Regions from separate parts of the Geobacillus uzenensis genome, predicted to be linked through region 1. Evidence: a T-box and tRNA genes for the amino acid it is inferred to sense, from the RefSeq annotation. Region 1 holds a T-box; the other regions hold tRNA genes.
What was found. The T-box of region 1 lies ahead of alaS (alanine--tRNA ligase). A T-box ahead of a tRNA ligase gene usually reads a tRNA of that ligase, here a tRNA-Ala.
Positions count from the first base shown of each region.

Region 1 (10,495 bases):
GAAAAGGTTCCTAAACAACGTTCCTCCATCTAAGCGTGAAAATGGTCACTCAAAATATGCGCATTTTCACAGAAAAAGCAGCCGCCTCTAGGCAGCCGCTTCGTTCGTTACGCTTCGCCTTCCTCTTGTTCGGCGCAAAACGTATTCCACACTTCTTCGATCATATCCCATTCTTCTTCCGTCTCAATCGGAAGCAGTTCCCCTTCCTCATTCTCATCGCCGGGGATAAAGGCAGAAACGTGCACTTCCGTCTCACCGTCTTCGTCTTCGGCCTCGGCGCCGACCGGATAGTAAAACACGTACGATTTGCCGAAATCATCCGATTCAAACGTAAACAAAATTTCACACAGCTGCTCGTTGCCGTGTTCATCGACAACGGTAATATGACGATCTCCATGTTCCATTGACGCTTCCTCCCATTCACCGTTTACTGTCCAAGTACGATTGCAAAATGACGGCCGCCGCCATTTTGTCGATCACTTTCCGCCGCTTTTTCCGGCTCACATCGGCAGCGATCAACATCCGCTCGGCAGCCATCGTCGACAGCCGTTCATCCCAAAGCACGACCGGCAAAGAAAATTCCTCGCGCAGCCTGGCGGCAAACCGCTCGCTCGCCTCGGCGCGCGGCCCGAGCGTGCCGTTCATGTTTTTCGGCCATCCGACAACGATCGCATCGACGCCATACTCCTCGATGATGGCGCGCAGCCGCTCTAAACCATAGTTGCCGTGCTCCTCATCGATGGCGATCGTCTCCAAGCCTTGCGCCGTCCAGCCGAGTTCATCGCTGACGGCCACCCCGAGCGTTTTCGTTCCGAGATCTAGTCCTAGCGTTCGCATCGGTTAATCCTTTCGTTGCCCCTGTAAATAGAATTTCACCAGTTCCTCGATTAATTCGTCGCGCTCGATTTTGCGGATGAGTGTGCGCGCATCGTTATGGCGCGGGATGTAAGCCGGGTCGCCGGACAACAAATAACCGACAATTTGGTTGATCGGGTTGTAGCCTTTTTCTTGCAGGGCGTCATATACCGTCAACAACACCTCGCGAACGTTCGTTTCGGCCGGCTCCTCCGGGAAATGAAACTGCATCGTTTGGTCAAACGAGCTCACCGTTTCCACCTCGCTCTTTATTCGGGCATCCCGTCATCTTACATCCATTGTACACGATTCGCGCCCATTTAGGAAATGGATTTGACCCACGTTTCGACATAATCAAGCGCTTCGCCGACTTTGTTCGCGTCCTTTCCTCCGGCCTGCGCCATATCCGGGCGCCCGCCTCCTCCGCCGCCACAGCGGGAAGCCACTTCTTTAACGAGCTTGCCGGCGTGGTATCCTTTTTTCACTAAGTCATCGGTCACCGCGGCAATCAATTGGACTTTGCCGCCTTGCACCGCCGCCAACACGATGACCGCCGTGCCTAATTTTTGCTTCAAGTCATCAGCCATCGCCCGCAATTGGTTCATGTCGTTCGCCTGCACTTTCGCCGCCAACACCGGCACGCCGCCCACATCTTTCACTTGACGGGCGAGATGTTCTGCTTCCATATGGGCGAGACGAGCGGCGAGCGACTCGTTTTCACGCTGCAGTTGGCGCAGTTCGGCAAACAGCCCATCAAGGCGCGCATTCAGCTCCCTCGGGCTCGTTTTCAGCTTTTGCGCCGCTTCTTGCAACAACGCAAGCTGTTCGCTCATAAAGCGGTACGCCGCCTCCCCGGTCACCGCCTCAATCCGGCGCGTGCCGGCGCCTATGCCTGACTCGGAGACGATTTTAAATAACCCGATGGCGGCAGTATTCGGCACATGGCAGCCGCCGCACAGCTCCAAGCTGTAGTCGCCAACTTTAACGACGCGGACGATGTCGCCGTATTTTTCGCCAAACAGCGCCATCGCACCCATCGCTTTTGCTTCTTCGAGCGGCTTGTAAAAGATGTCGACCGGAAGGCTCTTCCAAATTTGTTCATTGACGATCGCCTCGATGCGCTCGAGCTCATCAGGCTTCACTTGTCCGAAATGAGTGAAGTCAAAGCGCAACCGATCCGGGGCGACGAGCGATCCGGCCTGGTTGACATGACGGCCGAGCACATCTTTTAACGCTTGATGAAGCAAGTGGGTCGCCGTATGGTTTTTCACAATTTGCGCCCGCTTCGCTTCGTCGACGCGCGCTGTGTAGCGGGCGCCTCTTTTCACCGTGCCGCGCTCGACGACAATCGAATGAAGATGCTGGCCGTTTGGCGCTTTCTGTACGTCTTTGACGACCGCTGTTCCCGCTTCGCCTGCAAACGTACCCTGGTCGGCGATCTGCCCGCCGCTTTCGGCGTAAAACGGCGTGACATCGACAATGATTTGCGCCTCTTCGCCAGCCCCGACTTCATCGACGAGCTTCCCGTCTTTAATGATGGTCATGACCGTCGAGGAAACGACGAGTTCATCGTAGCCGACAAAACGGCTTTCATCTTTAATGTCGCCGAGCACCCCGCCTTGCACTTGCATCGAATCGACGTCTTGGCGGGCGGCGCGGGCCCGTTCGCGCTGGCGCTCCATCTCGCGCTCAAAACCGGCGTGGTCAACCGACATACCGGCTTCAGCAGCATATTCTTCCGTCAGCTCGACTGGGAATCCGTACGTGTCGTACAAGCGGAACACATCTTCTCCAGGAATGACGTCGCTTCCTTGCGCTTTCGCCTTTTCGATTACTTCCGCCAAAATGGCGAGCCCTTCGTGAAGCGTTTCATGGAACCGTTCTTCCTCATTGCGGATCACCCGCTGAATAAAGTCAGCTTTTTCTTTTACTTCCGGGTAGTAATCGTGCATAATTTCGCCGACAACCGGAACGAGCTCGTACATAAACGGACGCTCAATGCCGATTTGTTTCGCGTAGCGCACAGCGCGGCGGAGCAGGCGGCGCAATACATAGCCGCGGCCTTCGTTCGACGGCAGCGCCCCGTCGCCAATCGCAAACGTCACGGCGCGAATATGGTCGGCGATCACTTTAAAGGCGACGTCCTTGTCCGAATCCTCGCCATACCGCTCGCCAGCAATTTGTTCGGTGGCGCGGATGATCGGCATGAACAAGTCGGTTTCAAAGTTTGTCGGCACATCTTGCAAAATCGAGCACATCCGCTCTAAACCCATGCCGGTATCGATGTTTTTCTTCGGCAGCGGCGTGTACGTGCCGTCCGGATTATGATTGAATTGAGAAAAGACGAGATTCCACACTTCCAAGTAACGCTCGTTTTCCCCGCCCGGATACAGCTCCGGATCGTTCGGGTCGTTTCCGAACGCCTCGCCGCGGTCGTAAAAAATTTCCGTGTTCGGGCCGCTTGGGCCTTCGCCAATATCCCAGAAGTTCCCTTCGAGGCGAATGATCCGCTCTTTTGGCAAGCCGATTTCGTTATGCCAAATGTCGTACGCCTCTTCGTCTTCCGGGTGAACGGTGACCGACAGCCGCTCCGGATCAAAGCCGATCCACTTTTCGCTCGTTAAAAACTCCCACGCCCAATGGATCGCTTCGCGCTTAAAGTAATCGCCGATCGAAAAGTTGCCGAGCATTTCAAAAAACGTATGATGGCGCGCCGTTTTCCCGACATTTTCAATGTCGTTTGTGCGGATCGATTTTTGCGCATTGCAAATGCGCGGGTTGTCCGGGATGATGCGGCCGTCAAAATATTTTTTCAGCGTCGCGACGCCGCTGTTGATCCATAACAGCGATGGGTCGTCGACCGGAATAAGCGAGGCGCTCGGCTCGACTTCATGGCCTTTTTCTTGGAAAAACTGCAAAAACATGCGCCGCACTTCGGCAGATGTTAATTTTTTCATGATGATCCTCCCCTTTTGTTTTTTATATAAAAAAACTCCCATCCCCTGGCAGGGACGAGAGTTGTGCTCGCGGTACCACCCTGTTTATGGGCAAAAAGCGCCCATCACCTCTTTGGCTGTAACGCAGCCTTGCGTCAGGTTTTGCCTGCGCTCCGGATTAGCCTTCTGTTGCCCTTCATCTGGAATTTCTTTCAGCCGCGGAAATTCCTCTCTGTGCGCTAAAGCGCGTTAAGATGGACTGCAACATACTCGATCCGTCATCGCGTTATGTATTCGCTTTTTCATTGAAAGATTATAGACAAGCCGCGCCCGTTTGTCAATGCGGGGCATAATGCTCTTTCCAATGCGCAATGGCTACTTTCAGCACCGCCGCGGTCGGGACGGCGAGAATGAGGCCGGGCACACCCGCAAGTTCGCCGCCGGCAAACAGCGCAAGCATAATGACAAGCGGATGCATATGCACACTTTTGCCGACAATCAGCGGTGACAAGACGTTTCCTTCTAAAAACTGCAAGGCAAAAATAATGGCGAGCACGATGATCACCATTTTAAGCGAAATGGTCGCTGCCAAAATGGCGGCTGGAATAGCGCCGATCAACGGGCCGAAATACGGAATGATGTTCGTCAGTCCGATCACAAACCCGAGCAAGAGCGGATAGTCCATGCCGGCGAGCCAAAGGCCGAGCGACGCCGCCGAACCGATGGCCGCACAGACGAACAGCTGACCGCGAATATAGCCGCCAAGCGACTCGTCAACGTCTTTTAAAAACGCCATCCCCGGTTCTCGCCACCGCTTTGGGGTCATATACCAAACCGCTTTTTTCAGCACATCGATATCTTTTAGCATATAAAACACGATAAACGGGATGAGAAGAACCGTCGCCGCCGAACCGATCAATGATTTGGCCGCGTTGATCGCCATCGTGACCGCCCTCGCAGCCGCCTCCTCAAGCTGCATAAACATCGCCTCAATGCGCGTATGCACCTCCATCGGCCACGTCGACGTTTCATCGTGGATGTGGCGCGCCCACTGCCGATATGTATTCATCAATGATGGCAACCGTTCATCCAGTTCGCGCAGCTGGGCGATCAAAACCGGCATGCCGCGGTAAAGGCCGTAGCCGACCGAACCGAAAAACAACAAATAAATGAGCAAAATGGCAAGCGCCCGCGGCATCCCCTTGCCGTGAAGATACTCAACAAGCGGATGCAACAAATAAGTAATAAACGCCGCCAGCAAAAACGGGGCTAAGGCGGTGGCAACAAAATCGACGACCGGCCACCAAACGTCTTTCATCCGAACGATTAAATACACGATTGCGGTAACTAACAGCCACTTTCCAATGCGCAAAAATGACAGCCATTGCTGCTCGCCCATCGCCACACCTCCTACCGTTTAGTGTAGGAGATGAAGTTGGAAATATGCTCCCGTTATCTCTTCCACTATTTCACAAAAAAGCAAGCCGCCCCCGCCGCGCGGGCGGGAAGCGGCAACGGCTTTAACGGATCGCCTGCATCAAGCGGCGGCGCATTCTCCGCATCGTGCGGCCGTTCGTCCAATTGTTGCGCTGGGCCAGCTGATAAGCAGCGACGCCTAACCCGACTGCCAACAGCGAAGTCATCGTCCGATTCATGCTCGTCCCTCCTAAAATTGGATCGTGCGCTCATGGTCGTCAAACAAGTCATCGAGGGAGCTTAGCGTCCCATCCTCTTCCACTTGATGGGCGTGAATCATTCCTTTGGAGACGGACAGCTCAATAAAGCAATCCCAGCAGTAATATTGGTTGACGCCGATCTTCCCCAAATTTTTTCGTTTGCAATTCGGGCAAATGAGCATCGACAGCCACTCTCCTTACCTCATTGTTTCAACCGTGACGACGCCTTCTTTGGCGGTGAACGGAGCTGCCTCCATTCGTTTCTTTCCTTCGGTCAAATCGGAAAAAAATCCCTCACTAATCTCGTATCCGTCAATTTTGCCCAATTGCCCGTCAAAATATACATCGTCGAGCAAGCCGATCGTCGTTCCGTCTGCGGCGACAACCAGGCTGCCGGCAATGCCGCGTTCACCGAAGAGAGAGTGGCCGCCATCAAGCGAGGGGAACGGCTGGAAGCTGCCAGCATCACGAATGATGACCCGGTCATTTTGCAACGATTGCACAGCCGAAAGCGGCAAGTAGCGGCGGCGGCCAAATAGACCTCTCCGTTCCGCGACAAACCCTTTGACCGTGCCATGGCTGGTAAACCAAATGTCGGCGATCGTCCCGACCGCTTTCCCTGTTGTCTGTTCATAAATGGGAAGCCCTTTGACGTCGGAAAACGTCCGCATCATTCTCCCACCTTTCCAGCCACTTTTAGCTTGGCTCATCGCCCATAAAGTCATACGGCGTAACGTTTTCCATCCCGGTATTCGCATCCTCAAGCGGCAGTTCCCCCTCAACAAACGACGCAGCCGCCAACTTTTCGGCGAGCGCTGTCCGGCGCGCTCCGTCGCCGCGTTGGGCAACGCCCAACCGGAACGCTTCTTCTTCACCGCATAAAATAAGAAACTGCTTGCTTCTTGTCACCGCCGTATACAACAAATTCCGCTTCAACATCCGGTAGTAGCTTTTGACAACAGGCAAAATGACGATTGGAAACTCGCTCCCTTGCGCTTTATGGACCGAGCAGCAATACGCATGGGTAATTTGCGCTAAATCTTGCCTTGTGTATGTCACTTCAACGCCGTCAAACGAGACAACAAGCAAGTCTTGCTTTTCCGTATTTTCTTTGGCGTAAAAAATGGCAACGACTTCGCCGATATCGCCGTTAAACACATTGTCTTCCGGCTGGTTGACGAGCTGGAGCACTTTATCGCCGACGCGGTACACAACGTCGCCGACGGAAAGCTCCCGTTTCCCGTCAGCCGGCGGGTTAAACAGCCCCTGCAGCACTTTGTTCAGCTGATCGATGCCGGCCGGGCCGCGGTACATCGGAGCGAGCACTTGAATGTCCTTGACGGAAAACCCTTTGTTGCGCGCGTTGTCAGCAATTTGCCGCACAACATCAGCCACTTGTCCGGCGCGGCAACGAATGAACGAACGATCCGCCTTCGGGGCGGTCAAGTCGGCCGGCACGACGCCGCGCTTCATCGCATGGGCGAGCTCGATGATCGATGATCCTTCCGCTTGGCGGTACACCTCGGTCAGTTTGACCGATGGAACGACGCCCGACTCAAGCAAATCTTTCAACACTTGCCCGGGGCCGACCGATGGCAGCTGATCCTCGTCGCCAACGAAGATGACTTGCATTCCGTCAGGCACGGCTTTTAACAGCTGATTGGCCAACCACGTATCGACCATCGACACTTCATCGACGACAAGCAGCTTGCCGGCAATCGGCTCATTTTCATCGCGGCTGAATCCTTCCACTCCATTCCAGCCAAGCAGCCGGTGAATCGTTGCCGCCGGCAGCCCGGTCGCCTCGCTCATCCGCTTTGCCGCCCGTCCGGTCGGAGCGGCGAGCAGCACGGGAAACGGTTCATCGTTTTTGTAATCGGCAGGGTCGAGCGACAGGCCGTGTAAGGCGGCAAACAGTTCGACGATGCCTTTAATGACCGTTGTTTTTCCGGTTCCCGGACCGCCGGTCAAAATAAAGAGCGGCGAAGAAAGGGCCTGTTGGATTGCCTCTTTTTGCTGGGGCGCGTATTGCATCCCGAGCCGCTCCTCAAGCGCCCCGAGCGCAAGCAAAAACTCCGACTCGGCAAACGCCGACGGCGGCGTTTGCCTAAGCAGCCGCTGAATGTTTGAAGCGATCCCTTTTTCGGCGAAGTAAAGCGAGGGAAGATAACAGCGGCTTTGCTCCATGATCATCTTCCCTTCTTCGCTTAACATGAGGAGCGTCTGCCCGATGGCTTGTCCATCGACCGCTCCGTTTTCCCTTCCGCCAAGCAGCTCCGCCATGCGGCCGATGAGCTCTTCCTCTTTCATATAGACGTGCCCTTCTTGCAGGCATGCCTGCTCAAGGACAAACAGGCAGGCGGCGCGCAGCCGGGCCGGGTGGCTGCCGGAAATGCCGAGCTGCCGCCCAAGCTCATCGGCGCGGCCAAAGCCGATCCCTTCAATGTCTTCGACGAGCTGGTACGGGTTTTCATGAATGATGTCCATCGTCTCTTCGCCGTATACTTGGTAAATTTTCATCGCCAGCTGCGGACCGAAGCCGAGCTGGGCGAGGGCGATCATCGTCTGCTCGAGCCCTTCGTGGGCGCAAAGCGTTTCATACAATTGCTTCGCTTTTTGCTTCGTCAGCTTCGGCACGCGCCTAAGCGCCTCCGGATCGCGCAAAATCGTGGCGATCGCGTTTTCGCCGAGCGCCTCCACAATCGCTGCCGCCGTCTTTTTTCCGATTCCTTTAAACAAGCCGCTTGACAAATAATGGATAACTCCTTCTTTCGTGTTTGGAAGCTGTTTGCGGAACTGCTCGGCCGCATATTGGCGGCCAAAGCGCGGATGCTGGCGGAACTGCCCATAAAAAACGTACACGTCCCCCTCATTTAAACGAGGAAAATAACCGGTGACGACCACTTCCTCCTCCGCAGCCGCTTCATTTGTTTCTTCGACACGGATGCGGACGACCGTATATAACGTTTCTTCGTTATGGAAAATGACGGCCAAACACGTTCCTTTCATAAACGTGCGTCCATCGAGCGCGAGCGATTGCTGCTCTTGCAACAGTCATCCCCTGCCTTTTACGGCGCAAGCCGCTTTTCCATCAGTTTCTTTCCGTACCCAGCGAGCACGTGATCCGGATTGGCATCCAAAGCGGCAGCAAATAAATCGCGGGCAGCGGCCGGATCATCTTTGTACGCATAAATAACGCCTAAATTGTAATACGCATCCGCATGGCGCGGATTGTGTTCCAACGTTTTTTCGAAATACCGTTTCGCCTCATCGACATAATCGAGGGTGGCAAGGCAAAGACCAAGCTGAAAAAGCGCTTCAGCATCCCCTTCGTCCAGTTCAGCCGCCCGCTGCAAGTAAGGCAGCGCGAGGCGCGGCATCTCAAGCCGCCATAACGACATCCCGAGCATAAAGTGCGTATCGGCATCAGCCAATCCGAGCGCAAGCGCCCGTTCAAACATGTCTTTCGCTTGGGCGAACTGCTCGCGCTTGTAGTACACCGTGCCGATGCCGTAAAAGGCCGCCGCCCGTTCGTCAAGCATAAGCGCCTGCCGGAAGCATTCAAGCGCCTTCTCTTCTTCGCCGGCAGCGGCAAGAACGGTGCCGATGTTAATATAACCGGCCGGATCATCAGGACGCTCATTCACTGCTTCAGAAAAGCAACGAAGCGCTTCTTCGTACTCTCCGGCGCGCATATGCGCCAACCCTCGTTCATTCAGATTGGCCACCGCTCATCCCTCCCGTTTCTAGTTTAGCACATATGTTCGTTTTTTTCGAGCAATTGCAAAAAATACCCCAACCCGAGGCCGGGTTGAGGCTTTTTCTATCCGTACAATCAACCGACATACCAAAGCTTTTCACCATCACGGAACACTTCATCAATCGTGCCGCCGCCGAGGCATTCGTCACCGTTGTAAAAGACAACCGCCTGACCCGGTGTCACCGCCCGCGCCGGCGCATCGAAGATGACTTCCGCCTTGCCGTCCGCAAGCGGATGAACCGTGACGCCGAGATCCGGCTGGCGGTAGCGGAACTTCGCTGTGCAGCGGAACGGCGCTTCCGGTTTGCGGTCGGACACCCAGTTGACATTGACCGCCTTTAACGACGTGGAGTACAAATATTCGTTGTCAAACCCTTGGGCGACATAAAGCACGTTTTCGCGCACATCTTTGCCGACGACAAACCATGGTTCGCCGCTGCCGCCGATGCCAAGACCGTGGCGCTGGCCGATCGTGTAATACATCACCCCGTCATGCCGCCCTTTTACCTCGCCGTCGAGCGTTTTCATCACCCCCGGCTGAGCCGGCAAGTAGTGGCTTAAAAACGCTTTGAAATCGCGCTCACCGATAAAGCAAATGCCGGTGCTGTCTTTTTTCCCGGCGGTGGCAAGCCCGGCTTCTTTCGCGATCCGGCGCACGTCCGCTTTGTGCAAGTGGCCGATCGGGAACATCACGTTTGACAGCTGGGCTTGGCCAAGCTGGTTTAAAAAGTACGTTTGATCTTTGTTCGGGTCGGCCCCGCGCAGCATTTTATATTCGCCGTTGCGAAACTCGACGCGGGCGTAATGACCGGTCGCGACATAATCGGCGCCGATCGACATGGCGTGCTCCAAAAACGCCTTGAATTTAATTTCCTTATTGCACATCACGTCCGGGTTCGGGGTACGCCCAGCTTTGTATTCGTCCAAAAAATACGTAAACACTTTGTCCCAATATTGCTTTTCAAAGTTGACTGCATAGTACGGGATGCCGATTTGGTTGCAGACGCGCACGACATCTTCGAAATCTTCCGTCGCCGTGCAAACGCCGTTTTCATCGGTGTCATCCCAGTTTTTCATAAAAATGCCGATCACATCATATCCTTGTTCTTTTAACAATAGCGCGGCGACTGACGAGTCGACGCCGCCGGACATGCCGACGACCACGCGCGTTTCATGCGGTGGTTTGTTCATGCGGTTTCACCCCCTCATCGGTTTGTGAGCCGTTTGACGATCTTGACCGTTTCTTCTGCAGCCCGCTCGATTTGCTC
Region 1 is NZ_NEWL01000002.1:342,341-352,835, reverse strand. Features, by position in the region: gene B9L21_RS03215 (DUF1292 domain-containing protein) at 108-404, opposite strand; gene ruvX (Holliday junction resolvase RuvX) at 421-837, opposite strand; gene B9L21_RS03205 (IreB family regulatory phosphoprotein) at 841-1,107, opposite strand; gene alaS (alanine--tRNA ligase) at 1,176-3,812, opposite strand; T-box leader at 3,860-4,082, opposite strand; gene B9L21_RS03195 (AI-2E family transporter) at 4,129-5,190, opposite strand; gene B9L21_RS03190 (YrzQ family protein) at 5,312-5,446, opposite strand; gene B9L21_RS03185 (hypothetical protein) at 5,458-5,649, opposite strand; gene B9L21_RS03180 (PRC-barrel domain-containing protein) at 5,665-6,138, opposite strand; gene B9L21_RS03175 (ATP-dependent RecD-like DNA helicase) at 6,164-8,518, opposite strand; gene B9L21_RS03170 (tetratricopeptide repeat protein) at 8,536-9,195, opposite strand; gene mnmA (tRNA 2-thiouridine(34) synthase MnmA) at 9,303-10,418, opposite strand; gene B9L21_RS03160 (cysteine desulfurase family protein) at 10,433-10,495, opposite strand, start outside.

Region 2 (10,495 bases), on a different contig from region 1:
GCTGCCATCGCCGCCACGTCATCTTCCGCAAGCTCGGCGACATAGCTTCGCGCCAAGTCAAGCGACGCCATAATCGGGTAAGACGGGCTGCTCGATTGAAACAGCTGCAAAAAATATTTCAACCGCTCTACATCGATGCGCCCGCTGTTCACATGCAAAAACGCCCCCATCGTCATCGCCGGCAATGTTTTATGCGCCGACTGCACAACTACATCGGCACCGCAAGCAAGCGCCGGCTTCGGAAACGGAGGGCCGAGGACGAAATGGGCGCCATGCGCCTCATCGACAAGCACGGGAACCCCATAGTCATGAGCTAGACGGACGATTTCTGTTAAATCAATCGACATCCCATAATAATTCGGGTTCGTCAATACAACGGCAGCGGCGTCGCGATGAAGGGCAAGCGCCTCTTTGATAGCTTCCACGCAAACGTGCGAAGCAACGTGCATATCGCTGTCAAACTCAGGAGAGAGAAGAACAGGGGTCGCCCCCATGAGCTGCAGTGCATGCATTACTGATTTATGGCAGTTGCGTTGCACAATGACTTTCCGCTTCTTTTCATCACATACGGCGGCGATCATCGCTAAATTTCCTGCCGTCGATCCGTTCACAAGGAAAAATGTTTCCTCGGCGCCATACAGTTCGGCTGCCAATGCCTGCGCCTCAGCAATGGCCGCTTCCGGATGGTGCAAGTCATCAAGTCCGGAAATCTCCGTCGCATCCAACGTCAATACCGAAGAAAACACATCCCCCGCCCGTTTCGAAAACACGGCGCCATATTTATGACCCGGCACGTGGAACGAAATCGGACGGCGCGCCCAATGGCGCATTAACGCGTCATATAAAGGGGTTTTTGCTTGATTCATGTTAACCCTCTTTCCTTGCTGCTCTCCTACCTACCCATCTGAATAACAAAATAATATTAACACGAACCGTCTCGAAAAGAAACGCGCACACAGCACCCAGCTGTTTTTTGCACAAAGCAAAACAAATAAAAACAGGCCCGATACAGGCCTTTACGAATAAATTTTAGAGGTCATCATTTTCCGCAGCTGCCGCACATAAAATGCGTAATTCGGATCGTCCGTATTCGTTTGCACCATTGCCCGGTGGCAATCCAAACAAAGAAAATGGCCAAAAAGAAAAATACCTTCCTCTTTTTCTTGTTCACAAACAATGCACACGTTTCCACGTTTGTTTTGGCCAATCGCCGATGTCCTCACGCTCTCCACCTCCCATCCTCTATGTTTCCCACATTGATAACATTCTATACTAGTAGATGGAAAGATTGAACGCTCCACCGCGCGCACCGGGGATTTATTTTAAGTGTTCCGAATAAAAAACGAAAGCAGCCAATTGTGCCTCAGGCACGATTGGCTGCTTTCCATTGCCTAGCAGCGACCTACTCTTGCAGGGGCGCTGGCCCCAACTACCATCGGCGCTGGAGAGCTTAACTTCCGTGTTCGGGATGGGAACGGGTGTTTCCTCTCCGCTATCACCACTAGGCGATATAATGTTGTGGGATCATTCCCTCAAAACTAGATAACCGTGTGGGGGAAGAAGCCGCGGCGCTTCCGCTTTTTGTCTAGCTCCGGCCGCCATCGGCTCCCGACGCTTCGGTCCTGCTGCGGCGGCGACAGCCTCCTCGCAGGCCCTCCAGCGCGTTTCGCCGATAGGCAGGCGGCCTCCGCTTTTCTAGGTTAAGCCCTCGATCGATTAGTATCCGTCAGCTCCACGTGTCGCCACGCTTCCACCTCGGACCTATCGACCTCGTCATCTTCGAGGGATCTTACTCGCCTAACGCGATGGGAAATCTGGCCGCCTTTCAACCGAAGACCATGCGGTCTTCGGTGTTATCCGGTATTAGCTCCGGTTTCCCGGAGTTATCCCGGTCTTGCGGGCAGGTTGCCCACGTGTTACTCACCCGTCCGCCGCTGACCAAATAAGAGCAAGCTCTCATTCGGTCCGCTCGACTTGCATGTATTAGGCACGCCGCCAGCGTTCGTCCTGAGCCAGGATCAAACTCTCCAATAGAAAGTTGATTGGCTTTGGCTTCGGCCTCAGCACCAAAGGCGCCGCGGCCTCAGCTTTTCGTATTGTCTAGCTTCGGCCGCCATCGGCTCGCGACGCTTCGGTCCTGCTGCGGCGGCGATAGCCTCCTCGCAGGCCCTCTAGCGCGTTTCGCCGATAGGCGGGCGGCCTCAGCTTTTCGTTGCGCTTCGTTTCGTTCAGTTTTCAAGGAACGAGGATGGAGCCTATCGGGATCGAACCGATGACCTCCTGCGTGCAAAGCAGGCGCTCTCCCAGCTGAGCTAAGGCCCCGTATATCCACTATCGGGAAGACAGGATTTGAACCTGCGACCCCATGGTCCCAAACCATGTGCTCTACCAAGCTGAGCTACTTCCCGCTAACGCGCTCGAGAGGATTCGAACCCCTAACCTTCTGATCCGTAGTCAGATGCTCTATCCAATTGAGCTACGAGCGCAAGTGCCGAGGGCCGGACTCGAACCGGCACGGTAGTTACCTACCCCAGGATTTTAAGTCCTGTGCGTCTGCCAATTCCGCCACCCCGGCTAATAGGCAAATAAATGGAGCGGAAGACGGGACTCGAACCCGCGACCCCCACCTTGGCAAGGTGGTGTTCTACCACTGAACTACTTCCGCTCGGATAATCATGCGGGTGAAGGGACTCGAACCCCCACGCCCGTAAAGGGCACTAGACCCTGAATCTAGCGCGTCTGCCAATTCCGCCACACCCGCAAATCAATTTTGGTGAGCCATGGAGGACTCGAACCTCCGACCCTCTGATTAAAAGTCAGATGCTCTACCTACTGAGCTAATGGCTCATAGTGATCATAACACTCTACGTACTCACGAGCTCTACCTGCCTCTTCCTCTACTAGCTGTTTCAAGGAAGCTCGATGCGTCAAGGCAACTCGCAGTTAACTCGAAGATGTATTGCTCGTTACTGAGCTAATGGCTCATAGTTGATCATAACACTCTACGTACTGATGAGCTCTACCTGCCTCTTCCTCTACTAGCTGTTTCAAGGAAGCTCAGTGCGTCGAGGCAACTCGCAGCGAACTCAAAGATGCAGCGCTCGTTACTGAGCTAATGGCTCATAATAGAAGAGTAGATCAAAGTGGTGGAGGATGACGGGATCGAACCGCCGACCCCTTGCTTGTAAGGCAAGTGCTCTCCCAGCTGAGCTAATCCTCCACAGTATTGCCTAGCGACGACCTACTCTTGCAGGGGCGCTGGCCCCAACTACCATCGGCGCTGGAGAGCTTAACTTCCGTGTTCGGGATGGGAACGGGTGTTTCCTCTCCGCTATCATCACTAGGCAATTATCTAACAGACAAGTTATATTATAATTAAATTTGTTTGTTTGTCAACACTCTTTGAATATCATTGTTGACGTTTCCGTATGCTATCATAATATAGCATGTTAAATGAGGTTTGTCAACTTATTTCGTTTTTTGTTTTATTACTAAAAGCAACGTCGTTTATTTTATATATTCTATAGCTAAAAGTCAATATGTGATATACTTCCACCACCTACGCTAACACTTAGAGGTGGGAGCTTCTCGGGTAATCCCGTCTAACGACAGGAAGTTGACCGAGCGATCCCCGTGTGCCCCACGGTTCGACATCCAGTTAGGCCATACCTAACTGTTCCAGGCCTTCCTTTTTGAGATTGAACCGAAATTCGTCTCCCATTTTCACTCCGTTTAGAAGTGGGAGATGAATTTCGGACAGAGGTTAAATAAAAATCAGTGTCGATGTGCGCCATAGGAAAGTGCTAGCGGTGTATGGTGCAAATATGATTTACCAAGGCGGTAGTAATGATCGACGATCCTTCGGTTTAAGTCTTTCCATTGGTCTGGGACAGGCGGCAATCGATCTGCCTGTTCCTGTTGCCATACTGTTTCTCCTGGAGCGATGAACCGGTTGTCAGGGATTTTCACGCCGTTGGTTACGGTTGCCCCATGCATGATCACGCAGTTTCTTCCAATTATGGAATCATAAATATTGGCGTGTTGCCCTATAAACGTATTCCGCCCGACAAATAGGGGGCCATGTACGGCTGCGTGATGCAGGACGCTGTTTTCCCCTTCAAGGTAAACGCCCCATTTTCGGCCGTTCACGTTCACATGTTCGCGTCCGGGATGTACGTGCATGAGTACATAATCTTGGATATTCGTATAAGGACCTACATAATACGGATACCCCGAATCTGCACGCAACAAATTTTTAAAGCCGATGAACACATCGTCAGCAATCGTTATGTCGCCGATAATCATCGAATCGACGCCGATGACCGCCTTTGGGCTGATTTTCGGGGCGCTGACCTGTGCGGCCTCAGCCACAGGAGGATTGTAATAGAGAATCGGATAAGAAAGCAATAAAACCGCTCCTTTCACATTTATGTTTTTCCCTTTCGAATCCTCTATTAATGTATGCAGGTCAACCGCCCCATAGTATTGATCTTCTTTCTAGATGGCTGGTGAAAAACGGTCGTTTCTCTTGAGCAATGGGGGAACGTTTGAAAGGCGCTCCTGACGCGACAAGGCTTATCTATTTGAGAAACGGGCTTGATAAGCGGCTTGCTCCCTTAAATCACCAGCCTTCTAGAAGGCCGGTGAAAAACAGCGATCTCCCCTAGCTGACGTTGGATGACGTGAAACGAGAATCTGATACCACAAGGCTTTTCAAGTTGAGAAACAAGGTGGTGAAGCAACCTGCTCCCTTAATCACCAGCCTTCTAGGGGACTGGTAAGCAACCGACTTCTTTACTTTAATCGATCTCCCCTAACAAATCGTCCCCTGCCGTTGTTCGTAGCAGGGGACGATCATTGTTATTTATGGCGCATTTGCGGGAAGAGCAGCACGTCGCGAATGGATGGCGAATTGGTCAAGAGCATGACGAGACGGTCGACGCCGATGCCGAGTCCGCCTGTTGGCGGCATGCCGTACTCGAGCGCTTCGAGGAAATCTTCGTCCATTTCGTGCGCTTCATCGTTCCCTTGTTCACGCTCTTTCAGCTGCGCTTCGAAACGTTGGCGCTGGTCAATCGGGTCGTTTAGTTCTGTAAACGCGTTCGCATGTTCACGCCCGACGATAAACAGCTCAAATCGGTCGGTAAAGCGCGGGTCGTCCGGGTTTTTCTTGGCCAATGGCGAAATTTCGACCGGATGGCCGTAAATGAACGTTGGCTGGATGAGTTGCGCTTCGACTTTTTGTTCAAAAAACTCGTTGACAATATGACCGAACGTCATGTGCGGGGCGACTTCAACCCCGTGTTCTTTCGCCAGCGCCCGCGCTTCCTCATCGTCCATTTGCCGCCAGAAGTCGACGCCGACGTACTCTTTGATCGCATCGACCATATGAAGCCGCCGCCATTCAGGCGTTAGGTCGACGATATGGTCGCCGTATTGAATTTTCGTCGTGCCAAGCACCTCTGTGGCGATGTGGGCGATCAAGTTTTCCGTCAGTTTCATGATATCGCGGAAGTCGGCGTATGCTTCGTACAGTTCAAGCATCGTAAACTCCGGGTTATGGCGGGTGGAAATGCCCTCATTCCGGAAGACGCGCCCGATTTCATACACTTTCTCCAAACCGCCGACGATGAGTCGTTTCAAATGGAGTTCGATGGCGATTCGCATATAGAGTGTCATATCAAGCGCATTATGGTGCGTAATGAACGGACGTGCAGCCGCACCGCCTGCTACGGCGTGCATCATCGGTGTTTCGACTTCTAAGTAGCCATGGCTGTCGAGATAACGCCGCATCGATTGAATAATGAGACTGCGGGTGATGAACGTCTGCTTGCTTTGCGGGTTCATAATTAGGTCGAGATAGCGCTGGCGGTAACGCTGTTCGACGTCCTTTAAGCCGTGGTACTTCTCGGGCAGCGGGCGCAATGCTTTTGTTAAAAATTCATACGACGACACTTTAATGGAAAGCTCGCCGACTTTTGTTTTGAACATCGTGCCGCGCACGCCGACGATATCGCCAAGGTCAGAGATTTTAAACAGCTCGTATTGCTGTTCGCCGACATCGTCTTGGCGAACGTAAATTTGAATTTGCCCTGTAACGTCTTGGATGTGGGCGAATCCCGCTTTGCCTTTGCCGCGTTTCGTCATGATGCGGCCAGCAACGGCAACTTCAATTTGCTGCTCTTCGAGTTCTTCTTTGGACAAATCGCCGTACAGTTCGAACAGTTCTTCCGCTTTATGCGTGCGCTCGAACCGTTTGCCAAACGGATCGACACCCAGCTCTTCGATTTTTTTTAGCTTTTCCCTGCGAACACGCAGTTGGTCGTTCAATTCTTCATGGCTCATCCTTCATTCACTCCATTTAGCGATTTTTTTACGAAAAATACTGCCAGCACGTGCTGGCAGTCATCCGCTGCATGAACGTCATTCCGTTGTTATACGGCTTGGGCGTTCGCTGCTGCCTGATGTTCCGCTTCCTCTGCGACTTGAAGCAGCAAGGCGGCTAGTTCGTCCCGCGTCTCGCACTCGTTGATGGCATTGCGGATTTTCGCTGCACCGCGAATGCCTTTTAAATACCAAGCGGCGTGCTTGCGCATTTCTTTGACAGCGATATACTCGCCCTTGAGAGCAATTAAACGATCCAAATGCAGCAGGCAGACATCAATTTTTTCTCTCGGCGTCGGTTCGGGGATGAGTTCTCCCGTTTCTAAATAACGAACGGTGCGGTAAATCATCCACGGGTTGCCGAGCGCCGCCCGTCCGATCATCACACCGTCCACCCCGGTTTCTTCGAGCATCCGCTTGGCGTCTTGCGGCGTTTTGACATCGCCGTTGCCGATGACCGGGATGTTGACCGCTTCTTTCACTTGTTTGATGATGTTCCAATCTGCTTTTCCTTCATACATTTGCACCCTTGTCCGCCCGTGGACAGCGACGGCTTTGCCGCCAGCGCGCTCGACCGCTTGGGCGTTTTCGACGGCGTAAATATGGTGCTCGTCCCAACCGATGCGCATTTTGACCGTGACTGGTTTTTCGACGGCCTCGACAATGGCGGCGACGACGTCATAAATTTTATTCGGGTCAAGAAGCCATTTTGCCCCGGCGTCACAATTTGTAATTTTCGGGACTGGGCAACCCATGTTAATGTCGATAATATCGGCATTCGTATTTTTATCGACAAATTTCGCCGCTTTGACAAGCGTTTCTTTTTCGCCCCCAAAAATTTGCAGGCTGAGCGGCTTTTCCCGCTCATCGATATATAACATATTTAACGTCTTTTCATTGTTGTATACGATTCCTTTGTCGCTCACCATCTCTGCGCACACGAGTCCAGCGCCGAACTCTTTGACAGTCAAGCGGAACGCCGAATTGCATACGCCTGCCATCGGGGCAAGCACGACGCGATTTTTAATCTCAACATCGCCAATGCGAAACATAGAAACGCCTCCTTTCTACTTGTTCGATTCCATTTTCGGCGGTGTCAGTTCCTCAACCGATATATTTAACCGTTCAGCGATTTGCCCGACGAGCGAATCGGACGGCATCCGGTTTCCCCGTTCAATTTCACCAAGGATTGAGACAGAAATGCCGAGTTCCTTAGCCAGCTTTTCTTGTGTATATCCTTTCAGCTTTCGAAAAGCGCGAATACGTCTTCCCCATCTTTCTGCTTCCATACGCGAACTCCTTCTTTGTCGGGTAGTCGATCAATGATGTCTGTCAACGGCTCGGAAATGTTCGGTATTGCTAAATGGGAATTGATTTCGAGCAACGGGATAAGAACAAACGCCCGCTCCGCCATGCGCGGATGCGGAATGACAAGTTGCTCTGTTTCAATATTTTCATGATTATACAGCAAAATGTCAAGGTCTAACGTGCGCGGCCCCCAGCGAATTTCCCTTTTCCTTCCAAATTCTCGTTCGATTTGTTGTGTTACGTCAAACAAAGCAAACGGCGACAACGTCGTCGCCACCTCGACTACCATGTTTAAAAACTTATCCTGGTGGACGTAGCCGACCGGATCCGTTTCATAGATGGATGAGCTTGATTTTACAGAAATTCCCTCATAATAATGGAGTGCTTCAATGGCCGAACGTAAATAATAGACACGATCCCCTAAGTTAGAACCTAGGGCAATATACGCAATGTTTTCCATTTAACGCCCCCTAACGATTTCAACGGCCACGTGCCCGTAATGTCCGCGGATCGGTGGATTCGGCTTCGTCACCCTCACGGCACAGCGCTGAACGACAAGGAAAGCGGTGAGCAGCTCGTCCGCGATCGCCTCAGCCACCGCCTCAATTAAAGCAAATGTCCGCTCCTCAACAATCGCCCGGCAGCGCTCGTACACATCCGCGTAATTGACCGTATGCTCAAGACAGTCGCTCCGTCCGGCTGGCCGCAAATCAAGCTCCAGCGTCACGTCAACCACAAACCGCTGACCGAGGACGTGTTCTTCGGGAAGCACTCCATGATAGCCATAAAACTCCATCTCTCGCACATAGATTTTATCGATGGCTGCTCTCCCCCTTCCCGAGCATCGCATCCATCATTTTCGCCATGCGGGCGATCGGCAATACGTCATGAACGCGGACGATATGCGCTCCCTTCACGATGCCAAGGCAAACGGTGGCTCCCGTACCTTCAACCCGCTCTTCAACGGGCACGTCAAGCACATGACCGATAAACCGTTTGCGCGACGTTCCGAGCAAAAGCGGGTAGCCGAGGGCGGCAAACTCATCGAGACGCCGCATCACTTCCAGATTGTGTTCGAACGTTTTCGCAAACCCGACGCCTGGGTCTAAAATGATGTTTTCCTCTTTCACCCCCGCCTGTTTGGCAATGCGAATGCTTTCCTCCAGATCGGCGATCATATCGGGAATCAAATCGCGGTATGCCATGTCGTGGCGATTGTGCATTAAAATGATCGGCACCCCGTACGAGGCAGCAACATGAGCCATATCCGGATCAGCTTTAGCCCCCCAAACGTCGTTGATGATGTGCGCCCCAGCTTCGATGGCCTGCCGCGCCACCTCAGCTTTATATGTGTCAACAGAGATCGGCACATTCACCTCATTGGCAATCGCTCTTACCGCTGGGATGACGCGCCGCAACTCTTCGTCAAGCGGCACGGGATCCGCTCCTGGACGGGTTGACTCGCCGCCGATGTCAATGATGTCCGCTCCCTCCGCCACAAGCCGTTTCGCATGCTCGACCGCTTTCTCTACCTCGCAAAATCGGCCGCCGTCGGAAAATGAATCAGGCGTGACGTTGACAATGCCCATGATCAATGTTTTTTTGTCTAAATCGAACTCGTGCCCGCGGCATTTGAGCACATGTGAACGCGTCATTGTGATCATCATCGGTTCATCCTTTCTGCCAATTCATTCCTCGTCCATAATGTGTCGGTAAAGCGGCGGTAATGGCGTTGCAGCGTACAGGTTACCGAACCGTTTTTCCCAAGGTAAACGCGATGGCCGACGCGGTGAAGCGGCACAATTTCCTGCAGCGAGTTGGTGATCAACACCTCGTCGGCTTCGTACAAATCGGAAAGCGGATAAATCCCCTCTTCAACCGGGATGTTCAACTCGTGGAGCAAAGCGATCACGAATTGCCTCGTGACACCGTTTAATATGCCGACAGAGGGCGCTGGAGTGTAAACGACGCCGCCTTTTACCCAAAAAATATTGGAGACGATGCCTTCCGCCACCGCCCCTTCATGGTTTAAAAAGATGCCTTCTGCATGGGGACGATGGCCAAGCTCCCACTTCCCAATCATATTGTTTAAATAATGGTGCGATTTTAACCGTTCATGGCCCTCAGGGCTATTCCGCCTCGCGGCTAACACGACCCCTTCTTTCCCTTCCCGAGGAGCGGGCGGCGGCAGCGGCTTCATGTAGACGATGACGGTCGGGCACAAATACCGTTCGGCCGACAAGCCGAGATCACCCACACCGGCGGACACATCAAAACGCACATAAGCGTCGCGCAATCCATTTGCCTCGAGCAACCGCTCGATGATCTTCACTGCCTCAGCGCGGCTGAACTGCCTGTCGATGCGGAGTTCAGATAGACCGCGGTTCAGCCGTTCTAAATGGTCGTCAAGCAAAAACGGATGGCCACCGTACGTGCGAAACGTTTCAAACAAACCGAGCCCATACAAAAAGCCATGATCAAACGCCGAGAGAAGCGCTTCCTCACGCGGGACAATGTTGCCGTTGACATATACGTACATATGCCCGTCACGCCTTTTTGTACGTGTCAATAAAGTTTTTCAACAGCTGCATGCCGTGGCTGGTCATAATCGATTCCGGGTGGAACTGCACTCCTTCAATTGGCAATGTTTTATGACGAATGGCCATCACTTCGCCTTCGTCCGTCCAAGCGGAAACAACAAAGCAATGAGGGAGTGTTTCTTTCTCCACGATGAGAGAATGGTAGCGGGTCGCCGTAAACGGGTTCGGCACGCCGCGGAAAATCGTTTCCCCGTCATGGTAAA
Region 2 is NZ_NEWL01000010.1:22,891-33,385, forward strand. Features, by position in the region: gene B9L21_RS15520 (aminotransferase class I/II-fold pyridoxal phosphate-dependent enzyme) at 1-866, opposite strand, end outside; gene B9L21_RS15525 (sigma factor G inhibitor Gin) at 1,017-1,223, opposite strand; rRNA gene rrf (5S ribosomal RNA) at 1,390-1,506, opposite strand; tRNA gene B9L21_RS15535 (tRNA-Ala) at 2,250-2,322, opposite strand; tRNA gene B9L21_RS15540 (tRNA-Pro) at 2,335-2,408, opposite strand; tRNA gene B9L21_RS15545 (tRNA-Arg) at 2,413-2,486, opposite strand; tRNA gene B9L21_RS15550 (tRNA-Leu) at 2,490-2,575, opposite strand; tRNA gene B9L21_RS15555 (tRNA-Gly) at 2,591-2,665, opposite strand; tRNA gene B9L21_RS15560 (tRNA-Leu) at 2,677-2,761, opposite strand; tRNA gene B9L21_RS15565 (tRNA-Lys) at 2,772-2,847, opposite strand; tRNA gene B9L21_RS15570 (tRNA-Val) at 3,145-3,220, opposite strand; rRNA gene rrf (5S ribosomal RNA) at 3,229-3,345, opposite strand; gene B9L21_RS15580 (hypothetical protein) at 3,775-4,425, opposite strand; gene lysS (lysine--tRNA ligase) at 4,861-6,345, opposite strand; gene dusB (tRNA dihydrouridine synthase DusB) at 6,435-7,436, opposite strand; gene B9L21_RS15595 (helix-turn-helix domain-containing protein) at 7,452-7,673, opposite strand; gene folK (2-amino-4-hydroxy-6-hydroxymethyldihydropteridine diphosphokinase) at 7,625-8,152, opposite strand; gene folB (dihydroneopterin aldolase) at 8,153-8,542, opposite strand; gene folP (dihydropteroate synthase) at 8,505-9,359, opposite strand; gene pabC (aminodeoxychorismate lyase) at 9,356-10,231, opposite strand; gene pabA (aminodeoxychorismate/anthranilate synthase component II) at 10,239-10,495, opposite strand, start outside.
Region 2: it has a tRNA-Ala gene. The T-box ahead of alaS (alanine--tRNA ligase) is inferred to sense a tRNA for this amino acid. The anticodon was not compared.

Region 3 (10,495 bases), on a different contig from region 1:
GGGAGCTCTTCGAAGGACATCTTCACACTTCCTTTATCTCTAATTCCAACCTTCTGATGGTCATGGAAAAAGCCATCGGACGATGGCTGCCATCATTCAAACGATTGGAGCGCACGGCTGGCCCTCTCTTTAATATTATACCAAATCCATTCGAACACTTGATTAATTTCTTTTACTTCCCCTGTCACCCGCCCGGCCGACGCCATATATTTCTCCCCGTGGATCACCGTCACATCCCCATCTACCGTTCCTTCAATCCGAATCGATCCGTTGCGAACGACGATATCCCCTTTGACCGTTTCACCTTTTGGCACGATAACTGTATGGTCGCGGATCATCACGTGTTCATCAGCCGAAACGGAAAACGCTCCTTTTTCCCCCCACGAGGAAGCCACGCTTCCCACCGTAAGAAAGAGAAACAACGAAGCAGCAGTCAGCAGCGGATGCCCGTGCAGCCAACGGCGCAGCCGCGCGGTCTTTCTCTCTTTCGGCATCGACTCCATCACCGATGCCATAAATGATGGCGGCGCGGTCACATGGGAGGCATATTGCAGAAAGGCGATCGTTTTTTTTAGCTCATGAAAATGGGCGGCACAAGCGGCGCACGAACGTAAATGCTCTTTTAACCGCAGCTCCTCCTCCGGCTGAAGATCGCCGTCAAGATAGCTATGCATGAGTGATACCATTTCTTTCGAACATTCCATAATCTCCCACCCTCTTATAAATGGCCCAGTTGCCTGCGCAACGCTTCACGGCCGCGATGCAGCCTCGTTTTCACCGTACCAACCGGCAACCCTAAAATTTCACTGATCTCCTGCAGCGACAAATCTTCCATATATTTTAGTACGATCACGCTTCGGTATTTCTCCGGCAGCCGCTCAATCGCCCGCTGGACTGTCTCCTGGAGCTCCAGGCTTTCCACCGCCTCTTCAGGTGACACTTCGCGGGAGGGAAGCTGGGCCTGCATCGTCAATCCGTCCGTGCCGTTCAATTCCTCATCCAAATACACATCCGGTTTCCGCTTCCGCAATTTGTCGATCGTTAAGTTCGTGGCAATGCGGTATAGCCACGTCGAAAACTTCATATCGGGATTGTACGTGTCAATATGAACGTAGGCGCGGATGAACGCTTCCTGCGCCGCATCTTCCGCCTCGTGGCGATTTCCGAGCATTCGGTAGCAAAGGCGATAAATCTTATCTTTATACAAATCGACAAGATCGGCGTATGCGTTTTGGTCGCCTTTTCGGATCGCCTTAATTTTTTTTTTAATAAATAGCTCCATAAAATACAATACCTCCGCCTTTACGGCTCATCTTATATTACGGCGCTTCATTGCGAAAAGTTTCATGCAACATGTTTATTGTACCATAGAAGTGAAAAAAGAGGGGAGGCCAAACGAATGGCAACCCCTCGTAGTCACAGCGAGGAAAAGTGAAGTTGAACGGCTCACCAAGCAACCTGTCAAATGAGTTTCTCTCCAAACAATGACCCCATCAACGCTACGGCGACAGAGGCGGTTTTGTTCCGTTCATCTAAAATCGGATTGACCTCGACAAATTCAGCGGAGGTAACGATTTGCGCTTCCGCGAGCATCTCCATGGCCAAATGACTCTCCCGATACGTTAGCCCGCCAATCACCGGCGTGCCAACCCCTGGCGCATCGCTCGGGTCAAGCCCATCCAAATCGAGCGACAGGTGGACGCCATCTGTCCGTTCTTTTAAATAGGCGATCGTTTCCTCCATCACTTTCGTCATCCCAAGCCGGTCGACCTCATGCATCGTATAAATTTTGATCCCTTTTTCACGAATAAACTTCTTCTCCCCGTCATCGAGCGAGCGAACCCCGATCAGCACGACATGTTCCGGTTTGACTTTCGGGCTGTATCCACTGATCCGTGTCAGCGCTGGATGACCGAAACCAAGGCTTGCCGCCAGCGGCATGCCATGAATATTTCCAGATGGCGACGTCTCCTCGGTGTTGACATCGCCGTGCGCGTCATACCAAATGACGCCGAGCCGCTCATAATGTTTGGCTACCCCAGCGAGCGTACCGATCGCGATGCTATGGTCGCCGCCTAACACAAGCGGGAAGCGCCCCCGTTTGACCACCTCATCAACAGCCGCAGCGAGCTTTTCATTCGCCTCCGCAACCGCTTTCAAATTACGAAGCTTTGCATCGCCCTGTTCGTGCAATCGCTCCGCCTTTCCGATTGGAATATCCCCTAAATCTTCGATATCGTAATGCAGACGTTCCAGCCGTTCGATCACACCCGCATAGCGGATCGCACTCGGTCCCATATCGACGCCTCGGCGCGTCTGCCCTAAATCCATCGGTACACCGATAATAGAGATTGATTTCATGCTGTCTTCCTCTCCTTTCCCGTTTCCCCTTATACCCTTATTGTAGGGGAAAGAGGGAGGATGACTCAACTCGACACTTTTTCGAATATTTATGCCATTTAGATTCCCCCGGCCTACTTCCGATTCCCTTGCGAAGTTGGAATATTCCGGACGAGATAGGAACAAAAAAAGCAGCCGACTTCATATTGTAAAGTCGACTGCTCTTGATGGAGCCTATCGGGATCGAACCGATGACCTCCTGCGTGCAAAGCAGGCGCTCTCCCAGCTGAGCTAAGGCCCCATTCTTCAAAGCGGAAGACGGGACTCGAACCCGCGACCCCCACCTTGGCAAGGTGGTGTTCTACCGCTGAACTACTTCCGCATCATGATGAGCCATGGAGGACTCGAACCTCCGACCCTCTGATTAAAAGTCAGATGCTCTACCTACTGAGCTAATGGCTCATGGTGATCATAACACTCTACGTACTGACGAGCTCTACCTGCCTCTTCCTCTACTAGCTGTTTCAAGGAAGCTCGGTGCGTCGAGGCAACTCGCAGTTAACCCGAAGATGCATTGCTCGTTACTGAGCTAATGGCTCATGGTGATCATAACACTCTACGTACTGACGAGCTCTACCTGCCTCTTCCTCTACTAGCTGTTTCAAGGAAGCTCGGTGCGTCGAGGCAACTCGCAGTTAACCCGAAGATGCATTGCTCGTTACTGAGCTAATGGCTCATGGTGATCATAACACTCTACGTACTGACGAGCTCTACCTGCCTCTTCCTCTACTAGCTGTTTCAAGGAAGCCCGGTGCGTCGAGGCAACTCGCAGTTAACCCGAAGATGCATTGCTCGTTACTGAGCTAATGGCTCATGGTGATCATAACACTCTACGTACTGACGAGCTCTACCTGCCTCTTCCTCTACTAGCTGTTTGATGCATTGCTCGTTACTGAGCTAATGGCTCATGGTGATCATAACACTCTACGTACTGACGAGCTCTACCTGCCTCTTCCTCTACTAGCTGTTTCAAGGAAGCCCGGTGCGTCGAGGCAACTCGCAGCGATTTCGAGGATGGAGCGCTCGTTGTCTCGTTTTATGTACAAAAAAATAATGGCTGGGCTAGCTGGATTCGAACCAGCGCATCACGGAGTCAAAGTCCGTTGCCTTACCGCTTGGCTATAGCCCAACGTCGTAAAACAAGTGCTGAATCTGATAATTATTATGCCTTTGTTGCACTCGATTATACATTTTTAAATCAACCGTCCTTAAAGGACGGTTGATTTAAAAAGGAGTGACCCGTACGGGATTCGAACCCGTGTTACCGCCGTGAAAGGGCGGTGTCTTAACCACTTGACCAACGGGCCAAAAATCGATGGAGCTTCCAACCGGGCTCGAACCGGTGACCTCTTCCTTACCATGGAAGTGCTCTACCTACTGAGCTATGGAAGCGTAAAAATGGCTCCGCAAGTAGGATTCGAACCTACGACCTACCGGTTAACAGCCGGTTGCTCTACCGCTGAGCTATTGCGGAAAGATGGAGAAACTATATATCGCCTAAATCTCCCCAATGTGCTTAATGATATAACATTGCCTAGCGACGACCTACTCTTGCAGGGGCGCTGGCCCCAACTACCATCGGCGCTGGAGAGCTTAACTTCCGTGTTCGGGATGGGAACGGGTGTTTCCTCTCCGCTATCATCACTAGGCAATGATTTATTGGTTTAGACATTAATTATTATATTCATGTTGTTGTTTTTGTCAACAGGAAGTTCATTCCTTCAAAACTAGATAACCGTGTGGGGAAGAAGCCGCGGCGCTTCCGCTTTTTGTCTAGCTCCGGCCGCCATCGGCTCGCGACGCTTCGGTCCTGCTGCGGCGGCGACACATTGCATACGCTCCTGTGGCACCACCCACGCAGAACCAAGCTTTGCTTGGTTCGAGCCTCCTCGCAGGCCCTCCAGCGCGTTTCGCCGATAAGCAGGCGGCCTCCGCTTTTCTAGGTTAAGCCCTCGATCGATTAGTATCCGTCAGCTCCACGTGTCGCCACGCTTCCACCTCGGACCTATCGACCTCGTCATCTTCGAGGGATCTTACTCGCCTAACGCGATGGGAAATCTGATCAACGCTTGCTTACAGCTCCCCGGAGCGTTTCGGCGTTTGCCCCGTCCTTCATCGGCTCCTAGTGCCAAGGCATCCACCGTGCGCCCTTTCTAGCTTAACCTACAGCGTCTCGGCTTCTTCCTTATTGTCTAGCTTCGGCGCCTAGCTCTCTTCTGCCAAACAACCTCCTCCCTTGGGATGCAAGCATCCCTGCGGGTGAAGAACATTTGGCTTCGAGATCGCCAGGATGGGATTTGTTAATGGTCGGCCGTTCGCGGCCTTCGCTTTTCGTATTGTCTAGCTCCAGCGCCTGGCTCTCTTCTGCCAAATAACCTTCCCCCTCGGGGTGCAAGCACCCCTGCGGGTGAAGAACATTTGGCTTCGAGAGCCGATCGCGGCGCTTCCGCTTTTCAGCGTTCGTCCTGAGCCAGGATCAAACTCTCCAATAGAAAGTTGATTGGCTTTGTAAGCTTCGGCACCGACACCAAACGTGTCAAGCGGCCTCAGCTTTTCGTATTGTCTAGCTTCGGCCGCCATCAGCTCGCGACGCTTCGGGCCTGCTGCGGCGGCGATAGCCTCCTCGCAGGCCCTCCAGCGCGTTTCGCCGATAGACGGGCGGCCTCAGCTTTTCGTTTGCGCTTCGTTTCGTTCAGTTTTCAAGGAGCGAGATCAATCGTGCCATCTTGCGCCGAGGAGCTCGGTTTTGTTAAGTTCACTCGCACACGCAAGCTTTGCTTTACTCCAAGTTTTGCTTTACTCTCACAAGAAACAGTCTAAACAACTTGTCTCTCGCAAGCAGCTTCTTTATACTAACACAAAGTGTTTTCGGTGTCAACTGTTTTTCTGTTTACAATCTTTTTGACTGCTCATCGCTGTCGAACAGCCAGTCCGATTAGCGACGGTTATTAATATAACACTTTAAAATAAAAAATGCAATACATTTTTCATCTGATATTGCAAGGAAATGATAGGATAGCGTTCCACCTCCATCCTCAGTTTTCTTCCTTGCCTCCATTGCCGCAAAGAGCATGGCAAATATGTTTCATAACGATGATGGCTGACTGCATAAGATGTACATAGGACAACTGTTTAAAGGGGGATGGACGCCTTGTTTTATGCGCTGAATGGGCGGACGTTGAAAAAAGCTCTCATTATTATTTGTTCCGCCTTTTTTACCGCTGTCGTTCTATACGCTTATGAGGTGAACCGTCCGGTTTTTTCGCTTTCTTCCGGACCAAAAGCGGTGTACAAAGTAGACAATGACCGTGACGAAGTGGCGTTGACGTTTGACATTAGCTGGGGAGATGAAAATGCCGACAAAATTTTAGACGTCTTAAAGCAGCATGGGATTAAAAACGCAACCTTTTTTTTATCAGCTTCCTGGGCCGAACGCCATCCGACTGTTGTGAAACGGATCAAAGAAGAAGGGCATGAAATTGGCAGCATGGGATATAATTTTGTCAACTACACAGAACTTGAGAACGCCAAAATCCGCCAGGATTTAATGATGGCGGAAAAAGTGTTTGATACATTGGGAGTTAAAAATGTCGAACTGTTGCGCCCACCAGGGGGGAACTTTAATAAAAACGTACTCAAAATTGCGGAATCTCTCGGCTATACTGTTGTACATTGGAGCATCGACTCGAAAGACTGGCTGAACCCTGGAACAGAGCAAATTGTAGCAAACGTTACGAACGATTTAGAGCCCGGGGATATTGTGCTTCTTCATGCCTCCGATTCGGCGAAACAAACTGCAAAAGCGTTGCCGAAAATTATTGCGGCGATGAAAGAAAATGGCTATAAAAACGCCAGTCTTTCCGAATTGTTAGCGAACGGTGAGGCTGAGAGCAAGGGGGTTGAGTGAACTGTTCACCGCTTAGCTAACGCTGGAAGCGAGGGCTTCCTAGTCCCATGACGAAAACCATCTCTCGTCTCCCTGAGCGTGGCTTCGGGTCGTTTCAGCCCTAGGCATCCGATGATTCAACGTTCTATCGTGCCTTGGATCATTTACGCATGAAAGGCTTCGCTTGAAAGTGAGGATTCTCGGTTCAAGAGGGTAAAAAGAACAGGCGGCGCCTTACTGCCACTTATTGTTTCGCGCCGCCTGTCAACTTATGCAGTATAAGAAGCTGGTACGCATTGCATACTAACAGTGGAATCAACATCAAATATAGCCAATCTTGGTCATTGATACGCAAAACCGGGAACCATTCAACGATTGTCACGACGACCATAAAGAATAAAGCTGGGACGAAAGCTCCTTTATTCGTTTGCACACTCTTGACATAGGCAACGGCCAATCCGACCGCTAAAACGAACAAAGCAGTCAGTATATAGGGGATAATCGACTCCCCGTTTGTTGCAAACGCCATGTAACGAAAGTACACTAAATCGAACAGCACAAACATGATCAAAACAAGCTGCACCGCATTCCATAGCGAACGGAAAATCCCAAGCCCAAAGCGGTGAACGGTCAAATAGGCAAAAAACCCCGCTTGGCTAATGACGCTAAAAATAAAGCCAACGCCAATATGCCATAGCAACACGGCCATAAACTCAACAATATCCAAACGCAGAAGAAGATGGCCGAACTCTTTCCAGTTCAAAACCATACCGACAGCTGCTGCAGCAATCCCCCCGATCAGCAGCGTAGTTAAAAATAAGCGCACCCATTTGCGGCTGTTCACAGTTTGCTTCATCCTCCATCATTTCATCATAATCCGCTTAACATTTTACCAGCGCCCTCTTGAAAAAGCCAGCTTCCGCTCGTCCAAATGCATATTTTTTTCGTCAACATTCATATTAAAGGTGAGGGATTTTTGCAGAAAGGAGCTCATTTTTATGAACAAGTGCATACCGCTCCTCTTGCTCAGTTTTCTCGTTCTTAGCTCTTGTGCTCCTCAAGAAATCAGCCCTCCTCCCCCGGACTATGAGCAAACGAAGAAAATGGTCGTCGACATTTTAAAAACGGACGAGGGGAAAAAGGCGATTCAAGATATTATGTCGGAAGACCAAATGAAGCAGCAGCTCGTTATGGATCAAACGGCTGTCAAAGAGACACTGCAGCAAGTGTTGACGTCTGATCAAGGAAAGAAATTTTGGGAAAATGCGTTCAAAGACCCGAAGTTCGCGGAAAGCTTCGCTAAAGGGTTGCAAAAAGAACACGAAAAAATGATGAAAGCACTCATGAAAGACCCCGAATACCAAGAAATGATGATCGACATCCTAAAAGATCCCGAAGTGCAAAAAGCGATGATCGATGTATTAAAAAGCAAAGAGTTCCGTCAGCATTTGCAAAAGGTGATCACAGAAACGCTAAATAGTCCGCTGTATCAGGCAAAAATTCAAGATATGCTAACCAAAGCGGCAGAAACGCTCCAACAGGGCGGAGGAAAACAAGGAGAGGAAGGCGGAGAAGGGGGAGAAGGAGAAGGGGAAGAAGGGGGAGGCGGCAACCAACAAGGTGGAGGCGGGTAATCAAACAAAAAGCGTCCGTGTGCCAAAAGCTGTCAACGCTCAAAGGGACGAGCGCAGGCGACTCAAGGCCATCGGACGCTTTGCTGTTTCAGCTGATTAGTATTTCGCAGCAATTTTACGGGCGATATCCATATAAATTTTCCCGATTGGATGATCTTCCGCATAGACGGACGGGGCGAAGTCGTCTTCATTCCAATCCGGCTGCTGAAGCGGCAGCTGCCCTAACAGCTCTGTTTGCAGCTCTTTTGCCAACTTTTCCCCGCCGCCTTTGCCAAAGACGTATTCCCGTTCGCCTGTTTTGCGGCTTTCGTAATACGACATGTTTTCGATGACACCGATAATCTCGTGCTCGGTGCGCAGCGCCATGGCTCCGGCGCGGGCAGCGACAAACGCGGCGGTCGGATGCGGGGTTGTGACGATAATTTCCTTGCACGACGGCAAGAGCGTATGTACATCTAGGGCGACATCGCCTGTCCCCGGCGGCAGATCAAGCAATAGATAGTCTAAATCGCCCCACTCGACTTCTTTAAAAAAGTTGTTGAGCATTTTCCCTAGCATCGGTCCGCGCCAAATAACGGGGGCGTTGTCCTCGACGAAAAAGGCCATCGAAATGACTTTTACCCCAAACCGTTCCACGGGGATAATCTTATCGCCCCTTACTGTCGGGCGCTCGGTGATCCCCATCATGTCGGGTACGCTAAATCCGTAAATATCGGCGTCGATCAACCCGACTTTTTTGCCAAGCCGGGCGAGCGCAACCGCCAAATTGACAGAGACGGTCGATTTCCCGACCCCACCCTTACCGCTGGCGATGGCGATATACGTCGTTCCTTGCTTATTCTCGCTATATTCCTCAATCACTTCTCGCGGCAGTTCGGCAAACCGCAGTCCGACAGAAGCGGCGCCTGCGTCTTTCAACTGCTGAACGATCGATGTTTGCACGCGGAGCTGGTCAGGCGTACCGATTTTCGCGAGCGCGATTTTTACGCTGACATGGTTCTTTTCTTCCTTGATTTTAATTTCTTGAATCGCGTTCGTTTCCTTAAACGTTTTGTTTAAAAATGGATCTTTCATTTTTTCCAAAATGGCCCGCACTTCGTTTTCCGTCAGCATCGTATTCACCAACCCTTTTCAAATCAATGACTGTTTCTATAATTGACTATACCATAAACTGTTGGGAAACCGCCATGTTCAGCCTCCATTCCCACTTACTTATAGTGGGAATGGGGATTTCTGGTTCCCTTTGGCAAAGAGCATGTTTAGCCGCCACTGTCCTACTCACAAAAAACCCCCCGCTATTCGCGAGGTGTGTGTTCGTTCGAAAAGTAGCGCAATACCCCTTTGTAAATGGAGGCGGCGAGCTGCGTCTGGTAATGGTCAGAGGCGAGCAGTTCCCGCTCGTCCGGGTTCGACAAAAATCCGACCTCCACAAGCGCGCCAGGTTTTTTCGCATGTTTCAGCAAATAGACCGTGTCAATCATTTTCGCCACCCGGTGAGTGTTTTCCAAGTTCCGCCGCAACTCAGCCTGAATAAATTTCGCCAGCCGCTCGTTTTCGATGAACGAGCCATAATAAAATGTCTGCGCTCCCCGCCAGCGTGGGGATGGGATGGCGTTTAAATGAATGCTGATAAATAGATCGGCATTCGACTTGTTAATGAATGCTGTTCGTTCATGCAAGTCCTCCGTTTTCCGCCGGCTGTAGCCGCGCGTTGACGGACTGGCCAAGTCGCGGTCCGTCTCCCGCGTCATAAGGACGAGCGCCCCTTGCTGCTGCAAGTAATCGCGCAATTTTTTCGCCACGTTGAGCGCGATTTCTTTTTCTAGCACCTCGCCGCCGACAGCGCCGCCGTCCGGTCCGCCGTGTCCGGGGTCTAATACGATAATTCTCCCCGATAACGGGAGATTCCAAGGTTTTGTCGATGTAAGATCAGAAAATAAAGATGGAAATAGCAAAAAACCGGTGATGGTGACGGCAGCAAAAGCGACCAGCCACTTCCACTTCTTTTTCATCGTTTCTCCTCCCGCGCGTTTCCCTTCTCTATCTTATATGGGACAAGGCGCGGGAATAGAACTCATTTAATGAAGTTTTAGCCGGCGCCGTTTTTTTCCCCGTTCAAATCCTTCTGTCCACCAGCTGCCGATATATTGCTCACATGCATAGTAAAGCGATTCGCTTCGGATGTCATCGTCGATATTTCCCCAAAAGCAAAGAAAGTCAAACAGCGTGTCGACCAAATATTTTTCCTCTTGGGCGCAGCGCTGGCGCACGCTGTCGGCCGGTTCCCCGTAATAGCCGAACCGGCTGTAATGGGCGCCGAGCAAGTACGCTTCAATGGCCAAGTCAATGCAGCCTTCCTCGACAACAGACGGGAAAATTCGATACATATGGTAGAAAGGGACAAAATGTTCAAGCACTTTGGCCCGCAATTTCTCGAGCGATAATTCCCGCAACATTTTTCGCTCATAGCGAAGCTGCTTTTCCTGCCTTTTCTCCGCCAATGAAGTGATGACTGCCATCGTTTTTCACGCTCCTTTACGATGTAGTGTTTAACGATCAGGCGCATTCATACGCG
Region 3 is NZ_NEWL01000009.1:316,708-327,202, forward strand. Features, by position in the region: gene cdaA (diadenylate cyclase CdaA) at 1-20, opposite strand, end outside; gene rsiW (anti-sigma-W factor RsiW) at 93-704, opposite strand; gene sigW (RNA polymerase sigma factor SigW) at 719-1,282, opposite strand; gene rocF (arginase) at 1,462-2,361, opposite strand; tRNA gene B9L21_RS14975 (tRNA-Ala) at 2,569-2,641, opposite strand; tRNA gene B9L21_RS14980 (tRNA-Gly) at 2,651-2,722, opposite strand; tRNA gene B9L21_RS14985 (tRNA-Lys) at 2,730-2,802, opposite strand; tRNA gene B9L21_RS14990 (tRNA-Gln) at 3,455-3,529, opposite strand; tRNA gene B9L21_RS14995 (tRNA-Glu) at 3,636-3,707, opposite strand; tRNA gene B9L21_RS15000 (tRNA-Thr) at 3,717-3,792, opposite strand; tRNA gene B9L21_RS15005 (tRNA-Asn) at 3,800-3,874, opposite strand; rRNA gene rrf (5S ribosomal RNA) at 3,933-4,049, opposite strand; gene B9L21_RS15015 (hypothetical protein) at 4,586-4,771, opposite strand; gene pdaB (polysaccharide deacetylase family sporulation protein PdaB) at 5,552-6,307, shown strand; gene B9L21_RS15025 (KinB-signaling pathway activation protein) at 6,531-7,130, opposite strand; gene gerD (spore germination lipoprotein GerD) at 7,285-7,920, shown strand; gene B9L21_RS15035 (Mrp/NBP35 family ATP-binding protein) at 8,017-9,033, opposite strand; gene cwlD (N-acetylmuramoyl-L-alanine amidase CwlD) at 9,216-9,932, opposite strand; gene B9L21_RS15045 (YbaK family protein) at 9,999-10,439, opposite strand.
Region 3: it has a tRNA-Ala gene. The T-box ahead of alaS (alanine--tRNA ligase) is inferred to sense a tRNA for this amino acid. The anticodon was not compared.